Regions from separate parts of the Vibrio sp. 1401 genome, predicted to be linked through region 1. Evidence: predicted binding sites of a transcription regulator. Region 1 holds the regulator's gene; each other region holds the start of a gene.
What was found. The regulator MetJ, encoded in region 1, represses methionine synthesis genes. The targets are predictions, from matches to a motif close to TTAGACNTNTANANGTCTAA.
Positions count from the first base shown of each region.

Region 2: metA (homoserine O-acetyltransferase MetA) is a predicted target of MetJ. The motif match lies at 1,793-1,812, and genes of this name have one in related genera.
Region 3: metK (methionine adenosyltransferase) is a predicted target of MetJ. The motif match lies at 1,701-1,720, and genes of this name have one in related genera.

Region 1 covers NZ_JAWOWF010000038.1:1,476-4,762, forward strand. The annotation lists gene R7Z77_RS17450 (malic enzyme-like NAD(P)-binding protein) at 1-1,195, shown strand, start outside; gene metJ (met regulon transcriptional regulator MetJ) at 1,308-1,628, opposite strand; gene R7Z77_RS17460 (O-succinylhomoserine (thiol)-lyase) at 1,854-3,014, shown strand; gene R7Z77_RS17465 (bifunctional aspartate kinase/homoserine dehydrogenase II) at 3,030-3,287, shown strand, end outside.
Region 2 covers NZ_JAWOWF010000019.1:20,114-23,400, reverse strand. The annotation lists gene R7Z77_RS11715 (LpxL/LpxP family Kdo(2)-lipid IV(A) lauroyl/palmitoleoyl acyltransferase) at 1-233, opposite strand, end outside; gene R7Z77_RS11710 (DMT family transporter) at 654-989, opposite strand; gene R7Z77_RS11705 (hypothetical protein) at 1,113-1,499, opposite strand; gene metA (homoserine O-acetyltransferase MetA) at 1,840-2,781, shown strand; gene pilW (type IV pilus biogenesis/stability protein PilW) at 2,961-3,287, shown strand, end outside.
Region 3 covers NZ_JAWOWF010000061.1:3,814-7,100, reverse strand. The annotation lists gene R7Z77_RS21680 (DUF2189 domain-containing protein) at 1-64, opposite strand, end outside; gene metK (methionine adenosyltransferase) at 467-1,621, opposite strand; gene tkt (transketolase) at 1,937-3,287, shown strand, end outside.

The sequences.
Region 1 (3,287 bases):
AGGAAAGATTGCTGTCGAACTGACAAAGCCTGCGGAAACGGCGGGTGATCTTGCCCTTGCATATAGCCCTGGTGTTGCAGAGCCAGTGCGTGAAATCGCACAAAACCCGGATAACGTGTACAAGTACACTGCAAAAGGGAACATGGTTGCTGTTATTTCTAACGGTACCGCTATTCTAGGTCTAGGTAACCTAGGTCCACTTGCATCTAAGCCAGTGATGGAAGGTAAAGCGTTACTGTTTAAGCGTTTTGCAGGTCTTGACTCTATTGATATTGAAGTTAAGCACCGCACGATCGATGAATTTGTTGATACTGTTGCGAGCATTGCAGACACTTTTGGCGGTATCAACCTTGAAGATATTAAAGCACCAGACTGTTTTGAGATTGAAAAGCGTCTGATTGAACGTTGTGATGTACCAGTATTCCACGATGATCAACATGGTACTGCTATTGTAACGGCAGCGGGTATGCTGAATGCAATCGAACTTCAAGGTAAGAAACTTGAAGATTCAACAATTGTTTGTCTTGGCGCTGGCGCTGCCGCTGTAGCGTGTATGGAGCTTCTGATCAAATGCGGCGCAATGCGCGAAAAAATCTACATGCTAGATCGCAAAGGTGTGATTCACACTCGTCGTGATGATCTTAATGAATATAAGCAGCTATTTGCGAACAATACAGATAAGCGCACACTAGAAGACGTGATTGAAGGTGCAGATCTGTTCCTAGGTGTATCTGGTCCAAACCTATTGCCAGCGGAAGCGTTGAAGTTGATGGCAGATAAGCCAATCGTATTCGCATGTTCTAACCCGGATCCTGAAATCAAGCCGGAACTTGCTCACGCAGTTCGTGATGACTTGATCATGGGTACTGGCCGTAGTGATTATCCTAACCAAGTTAACAACGTATTGTGTTTCCCATTCATTTTCCGCGGTGCTCTTGATGTGCGTGCAAGTGAAATCAATGATGAAATGAAACTTGCAGCCGTTGAGGCGATTCGTGAGCTAGCAAAAGAGCCTGTACCTGAAGCCGTATTGAAGGCTGCAGGTGTTGATAAGCTAGAGTTTGGTGCGGACTATATTATTCCAAAACCAATGGATTCACGTTTGCTACCACGTGTTGCAAAAGCGGTTGCTCAGGCGGCGGTTAATTCAGGTGTAGCTCGTATCGAGATGCCTGAAAGCTACATGGCAGAGTAATATATCTTTCAGATGTGATACACAAAAATGGGACGCTATTGCGTCCCATTTTTTATGTCATTCATTTGGCTCGAGGCAAGAGTTATTACCTGAAACCTCTTATCAGGCTTTTTTATTCTTCGTCGAATGACTCAAATTCGATGCCCATTTCCGTCATCAGCGCTTTTACTTCTGTTGGAATATCATCAGGACGGTCTTTACGAAGGTCTTCATCTGTCGGAAGTGGCTGACCTGTGTACGCGTGCAAAAATGCCTCGCATAGCAATTCGCTATTGGTTGCATGGCGTAAGTTATTGATCTGACGGCGAGTACGCTCATCAGTTAGCACCTTTAAAACTTTTAGCGGGATAGAGACGGTAATTTTTTTTACTTGTTCGCTTTTTTTGCCGTGCTCTGCATATGGGCTAATGTATTCGCCATTCCAGTCAGCCATTGCACACCTTCATTTATGTAATCGGTTAAAAATAATTTAGGTGCTGATTTTAGCTGCATTTACCGCCATAAGCAAAGACATATAGACGTCTAGAAGTGTTGACGTCTCATTTTTTGACGAGTAAAGTGAACATAACAGCAAAGGAAGCGTGTTGATCACTTTATGTTACTCATTAGATATAGCGCATTCCTATTTAGAAGTCATTACCCGTGAAAGGATACACCCATGAGCACTCGCAAACCTGCGACCATTGCAGTACGCACTGGTATTGAATCAGACAGCCAATATCATGCTGTCGTTCCACCTATTTATCTTTCCACTAACTATGGTTTTCCTGCTTTTGGTGAAGTGCCCAAGTATGATTACACACGATCTGGTAATCCAAACCGCGGACTGTTGGAAAGTGCGCTATCTGAACTCGAGTCTGGAAAAGGAGCGGTTGTTACTAACTGCGGTACGTCGGCATTAAATTTATGGGTTTCCGCTTTTCTCGGCCCAGATGATCTCATTATTGCTCCTCACGATTGTTATGGTGGTACCTATCGTCTTTTTAATACCCGAGCTAATAAAGGCGATTTTAAGGTTCAGTTTGTCGATCAATCAGACGAACAGGCTTTAGATGCTGCATTGGCACAAAAACCAAAACTCATTTTGCTAGAAACTCCGTCAAACCCTCTGGTTCGCGTAGTGGATATTGCAGCTACTTGTGAAAAAGCGAAACAAGTCGGCGCGTTAGTTGCGGTGGACAATACCTTTTTGACACCCGTGTACCAAAAACCTTTAGAGCTAGGTGCGGATTTTGTTATCCACTCCACAACAAAGTACATCAACGGTCATTCGGACGTAATTGGTGGGGTAATCATCACCAACACAGAAGCGCATGCAGAAGAGCTTGCATGGTGGGGCAATTGTATTGGTGCAACGGGCACACCTTTCGATAGTTACATGACACTGCGAGGTATTCGTACGCTTGGTGCTCGTATGAAAGTACATGAAGAGAGCTCACAGCAGGTACTGGCTTACCTACAGAAACAAGCGTTAGTTAAAACTATCTATCATCCAAGCCTGCCGGAACATCCAGGTCACGACATTGCTAAAAAGCAGCAAACGGGCTTTGGCTCTATGTTGAGTTTTGAGTTTGCTGGTTCGTTTGAGCAGTTAAAGGTGTTTGTGAAAGAGCTCCAACTGTTTTCATTAGCTGAATCATTAGGTGGTGTAGAAAGTTTGATTTGCCACCCGGCATCCATGACTCACCGTGCAATGGGTGAGGAGGCACTGGCGGAGGCTGGGGTCTCTCATCAACTATTGCGTTTGTCTGTCGGTTTGGAAGATGCACAAGACCTCATCACAGATTTAGAACAAGCGTTCGCTAAAGCTACCCAGTAATAGGAGACGATAACAATGACTGTACAACGTCAGCTGCATAAGTTTGGTGGCAGTAGCTTAGCAAACCCAGAATGCTACTTACGCGTTGTGGGTATTCTCAAAGAGTATTCGACAGAAAATGATCTTGTGGTCGTCTCTGCTGCAGGAAAAACCACTAATCGCTTGATTGAGTTTTTGGAAGGGTTAAATAAAGATGGCCGAATTGCGCATGAAGCGCTTCAAAGCTTAAGACAGTTCCAAACTGAGCTAATAGAAAGCTTGTTGGAGAGTGAA
Region 2 (3,287 bases), on a different contig from region 1:
TCGCGTTGGCATTCTTCCATATGAGGGAAGCAAAGCTCAAGATTGCGTCTGATCGTAACTTGACGTTTTCTCATGAGTCGCATAGCTAAACGACCAATGTTGCGTCCCAAAGCTAGTTGAACTTTAAAAGGAAGGAGGCTAAGTAAGTACATCACGCTAATGATAATTAACGTTCCCCAGTAACGAGGCAAAAGAAATTCGGCCTTGAATGCAGGCTTTTTGTATTTGTTCATGTAAGTATTGTCAGATGTGCCCATCTATAAGTGATAAAAACAATGATAATGGACTGCACTTTTATCATTGATAACGCTAATAACATAAATTAAAGCGCGCGGATTCTATGGTTCTTCGACACACTACACAATAAGAACTTTGCAGAAATATGTAGGGAATGAAAAAGCAGTAAAGATGAGTCGCCACGTTAACATCTATCGGAGTGATTTATCTACTGCCCTTTCCTAAAGTTTGAAGAAACATAACTTTGTATTTTCAATGCGCTAAATAATGCCTGTTTTTCAATCACATAATGCGACCGTGATGAATGCAACAATAAGACATCATATCAATACTCGCCATTAGCGATTGAATTTGCACTAAAAAGCCGCAGCAATTTCTCGCTGCGGCTTCTTATTCACTTAACAAGTAGAGTGGCGTTATTCGTACCCTACTGTTTTGGATAATAAATTTACGATCAACACACCAGCGATGATAAACCCAATACCAACTAGGGCTGGTAAGTCTAGACGCTGTCCGTAAACAAAGTAACCAACCGTCGCAACCAAAACGATCCCAGCACCACTCCATATGGCATAAACAACCCCGACAGGCATTGTTTGCACTGTGACGGAAAGCAAGAAGAAAGCGATGCCGTAACCAATCAAAACGACTGTGCTCGGCATTACTTTCGTAAATTGCTCTGTTTTGGGAATATAAGAAGTGGCAATCACTTCACATACAATCGCTATCGACAGCGCCAACATTGGTGGCATAGAGACAAGCATTTTGAACATAAGGCATTAACGCTCAACAGAAATGTAACCGACAACATGTCCGGATAATTAGGCCGCGCATTATACCCAACTCATCTCACGATGGAATACCACTAACGATGTTTACACACCATCACTTTCGCTTACTTTTTGATGACCAGGTGAAAGGCTGACGTTTTGGTGCTGACGAGAAATTTCAAAGTAGATATGCATATCAATCGGCTCAGGTGTATTGAGTAGCATCTTACCTACTTCACGTTGGAAATGACCATAATTACCTAGCTCATCCGTTAGTTCTAGGAGCTCGTAAGAGGCTTCATCGGCAAACATTCCATACGCATACTGATAATGACTGATATCCTTGCTCTTATCATAACCCAGCTTTTGAAGAGCTTGATCAATCTCTTCCGGCGTATAAATGTCTTTATCACCAAACGAATGCAGTAGCACGCAAGGAACTTCTTGAGCGATGCCCTGAATCTTTGTCTTTCTCTTGAAAATACCGAACATAATGTCCTCCACTGACGATGTTTCCAAATATGCACATTAATGCAAAATGGTGAGCTGATTGTTTTTAGTATGGCTCATTAATTTGAGACTTCCTTACTACGAAGTCACCTTCACATATTAACGTGATCGCATAATTACCAGCAAATAGTACACACTGCGTTTCAAACCTATCTCATCAGAAACTCTGCTTTAGTCACAATTGTGTGACAACCCCGAGTACGGTTTACCATAATGTAAAGAGTAGATTGAAAAGTCGGATTTCGTATCGACATCTAAACTTAATTAAGTTAGCTTTAGAAGTATAGACGTCTAGATTGACTATACTTAGGGAGAGAAAGTCGTGCCAATTAGAATTCCAGATCAATTACCAGCTACCGATGTATTAAGGACAGAAAACATCTTCGTGATGAGTGAAACGCGTGCAGCGAGTCAGGAAATACGTCCTTTAAGAGTACTGATCCTTAATCTGATGCCAAAAAAAATAGAGACTGAAACTCAGTTTCTGCGTCTACTCTCAAACAGCCCACTACAGGTTAACGTCGAATTACTGCGCATTGATAACCGCCCGAGTAAAAATACGCCAACTGAACATTTAGACACGTTTTATCGCCAATTTGAAATGGTGCGAGATAAAAACTTCGATGGCATGATCATTACTGGGGCTCCATTAGGTTTGGTGCAATTTGAAGATGTCATTTATTGGGATCATCTCAAAACCATCATGGAGTGGGCAAAAGATCATGTGACATCCACTCTTTATGTTTGCTGGGCTGCGCAAGCAGGGTTAAAGCTACTCTACGATCTACCTAAAAAAACGCGTAAAGAAAAACTTTCAGGCGTGTATCATCATCAAATCCATCATCAATTTCACCCTATCTTACGCGGATTTGATGACACGTTTTTGGCTCCTCACTCGCGTTACGCAGATTTTTCGCCTCACTTTCTAGAAGAGCATACTGACTTAGACATTTTAGCGACATCGGATGTCGCAGGTGTGTACTTGGCCACCACAAAAGACAAACGCAATGTCTTTGTCACAGGACACCCTGAGTATGATTCTCACACCTTACATAATGAATATATCCGAGATTTAAGCGAAGGTATGGAGCCCGCTATTCCTGTCAACTATTACCCAAACAACAACCCAGATAACCCACCAATTGCAAGCTGGAGAAGCCATGGACACCTCCTCTTTTTAAACTGGCTGAACTACTGTGTTTATCAGCAAACACCGTACGATCTCGATCACTTCAGTGAAGATGCTTTCACTAAAGACGATTAGCTTCAAAATAAGCAAACAAAGCACTCATCATTACCGAAATGTAATATGTGAACCAAGCCGCCATATGGCGGCTTTTTCATAACAGTTTGCAAACCTGATCGCATAGTGTTTTTTCCTCAATAGGTTTTTGCTAAGTAATTCATATCATGCAGAAAGATTCAGGGATGTAGGGATAAAGAATGAAAACAGCAAAGCTCGGTGCACTAATATTATTGTCTCAGTTTGCACTCGTGGGTTGCGTGACGGTGAAAGAAGATGGAAGCCCTGTCGTTAAAGCCGATCCTGTGGCAATGGCAGAATCACGTATCGCACTTGGCTTAGGTTATTTAGACGGCGGTAACATGATTCGCGCGCATGATAACTTACAACAAGCCTTAAACCACGCACCTCAATACTATCGCGCGCAATTATCTATGGCTCACTACTACGAAACGGTTGGTGAAGATATTAAAGCCGAACAGATGTATAAACGCTCTCTACGCCAACACACTAAAAACGGAAATGTG
Region 3 (3,287 bases), on a different contig from region 1:
ATTCGTTGTCTGGCACTTCCTTTCGCTTGTTGTGGAAGTCCGATGGATTAACAGTTCGAGGCATAACTCCTCCTTGATTTATTCCCACATTATCCGCTTATACCAACTGACAGCGGTTTTTGTTCAGTCAAACTTGAAGCGACTTTTTCAAGTTTACATCTGAGCATTGGCTTAGTTTGGTATCGGCCATAAAGATGCCTGACTCATGTCTTTACTTAAGTGTTGCTTCCACAGTCGCCAGCATCCGACGTCTCTATTTAAATTGGAATTAACAATATTTTAACTATTGGCGGAGATGGGATAATTTACAAATAATTGCTTAAAATTTATTCGGTATAAAAATGAGGGAGAAACAGGACTGCTTTGTGGCGCAGGGCGGTATGAGTCGAAATGACTAGATAAAAGTTGCTGAAAATAAAAAGCCCCCACCATAGGCGAGGGCTTGATTGATTCTTGCATGGCTTGATTATTTGATGCCAGCGAAATCGCGTAGAAGTGCAGCTTTGTCTGTTGCTTCCCACGGGAATTCTTCACGACCGAAGTGACCGTAAGCCGCTGTCTTCTTGTAGATAGGTTGAAGAAGGTTAAGCATTTCTTGTAGACCGTATGGACGTAGGTCGAAGAATTGACGAACCGCTTCAATGATGATGTCGTGAGATACTTTCTCAGTACCGAACGTTTCCACCATGATAGACGTTGGATCAGCAACACCGATTGCGTAAGAAAGTTGGATCTCACAACGGTCAGCCATGCCTGCCGCTACGATGTTTTTCGCTACGTAGCGTGCTGCGTATGCTGCACTACGGTCAACTTTTGATGGATCTTTACCAGAAAACGCACCGCCACCGTGACGAGCTGCGCCGCCGTAGGTATCTACGATGATCTTACGACCAGTTAGACCACAGTCACCCATAGGACCACCGATTACGAAGCGACCGGTTGGATTAATGAAGAAGTTTGTTTCTTTGTTGATCCACTCAGAAGGTAGCACTGGCTTAATGATCTCTTCCATTACCGCTTCACGCAGGTCTGAAGTTGAGATTGAGTCACAGTGTTGAGTTGAAAGAACAACCGCGTCGATACCAACGATGTTACCTTGATCGTATTGGAATGTTACCTGAGATTTTGCATCAGGACGCAACCAAGGTAGTGTGCCGTTTTTACGAACTTCTGCTTGCTTTTGAACAAGACGGTGAGAGTAAGTAATTGGCGCTGGCATTAGTACTTCAGTTTCGTTACAAGCGTAACCAAACATGATGCCTTGGTCGCCTGCACCTTGTTCTTTAGGGTCAGCTTTATCAACACCTTGGTTGATATCTGGCGACTGTTTACCGATTGTGTTTAGTACCGCACAAGAATCTGCGTCAAAGCCCATATCTGAATGTACGTAGCCGATTTCACGAACGGTTTCACGAGTTAACTCTTCGATGTCTACCCATGCTGAAGTCGTGATTTCACCACCCACCATTACCATACCGGTTTTAACGTAAGTCTCACATGCAACACGAGCCTTTGGATCTTGCTCTAGAATCGCGTCAAGAACCGCATCAGAAATCTGGTCTGCAATTTTATCTGGATGACCTTCTGATACTGACTCAGAAGTAAACAGGTGCTTAGCCATGTTAGCTCCACTATATCTGGTTTAAAACTGGGGAATGATAAACTCTCCAGCGCAAATTAATACTAATTTTTGTAGGTGTATCTACATCTAGACGTCTATTCTAAATTTGATTGCTCGAATTACAAGCTCTTTTTTGGTTTTTGTTACAACCAAACGTTTGCCTGATTTATTGATAATTTTAAGAACTTCGAACGATTTGGCGCGAAAGGTGCAATATTTGTGAGGTTTTGGACTGGAAAACGTTTGCACACCCAACAGGGCTTTGAGAGAATTATGACCTACTTTTCGTTTCGCTTAATGTACTCAGGAGCAGACATGTCGTCTCGTAAACATCTTGCCAATGCAATTCGTGCTCTAAGCATGGATGGTGTTCAACAAGCTAACTCAGGCCACCCAGGCGCACCAATGGGTATGGCTGATATCGCTGAAGTTCTTTGGCGCTCTCACCTAAACCATAACCCTTCAAACCCAGAGTGGGCCGACCGCGATCGCTTTGTGCTGTCAAACGGTCATGGGTCAATGCTTATTTACTCTCTACTGCACTTAAGCGGTTACGAGCTATCTATTGACGATCTGAAACACTTCCGTCAATTGCACTCAAAAACCCCAGGTCACCCAGAGTACGGCTACGCGCCTGGTATCGAGACAACAACGGGTCCTCTAGGTCAAGGCATCACTAACGCTGTTGGTATGGCGATCGCAGAGAAAGCACTAGCGGCACAGTTCAACAAAGAAGGTCACGATATCGTTGACCACTTTACGTATGTGTTCATGGGTGACGGCTGTCTAATGGAAGGCATCTCGCATGAAGCATGCTCTCTTGCTGGGACGTTAGGTCTAGGCAAACTGATCGCGTTTTGGGATGACAACGGCATTTCTATCGACGGTCACGTTGAAGGCTGGTTCTCTGACGATACACCTAAGCGTTTTGAAGCGTACGGCTGGCATGTAATCCCAGCAGTCGATGGTCACGACTCAGACGCGATCAACGCAGCAATTGAAGCAGCAAAAGCGGACCCACGTCCTACGCTTATCTGTACCAAAACAATTATCGGTTTCGGTTCTCCTAACAAGTCTGGTTCGCACGACTGTCACGGTGCACCACTAGGTCACGATGAGATCCAAGCGGCTCGTGAATACCTAGGTTGGGAGTACGGCCCATTTGAGATCCCGGCAGATGTTTACGCTGAGTGGGATGCAAAAGAAGCGGGCGCCGCGAAAGAAGCAGCTTGGAATGAAAAATTCGAGGCATACGCTGCAGCTTACCCTGCTGAAGCGGCAGAGCTTAAACGACGTCTAAACGGCGAACTTCCTGCACAGTGGGAAGAAAAAGCGAACCAAATCATTGCCGATCTTCAAGCAAACCCAGCGAACATTGCATCACGTAAAGCATCGCAAAATGCACTAGAAGCGTTTGGTCAAATGCTTCCTGAGTTTATGGGTGGTTCTGCTGACCTAGCGCCTTCTAACCTGACCATGTGGTCTGGTTCTAAGTCTCTAGAAACGGAGGACTTCTCTGGCAACTACATCCACTACGGTGTACGCGAATTCGGTATGACTGCTATCATCAACGGTATCGCATTGCACGGTGGTTTCGTTCCTTACGGCGCAACATTCCTAATGTTCATGGAATACGCTCGTAACGCAATGCGTATGGCTGCGCTGA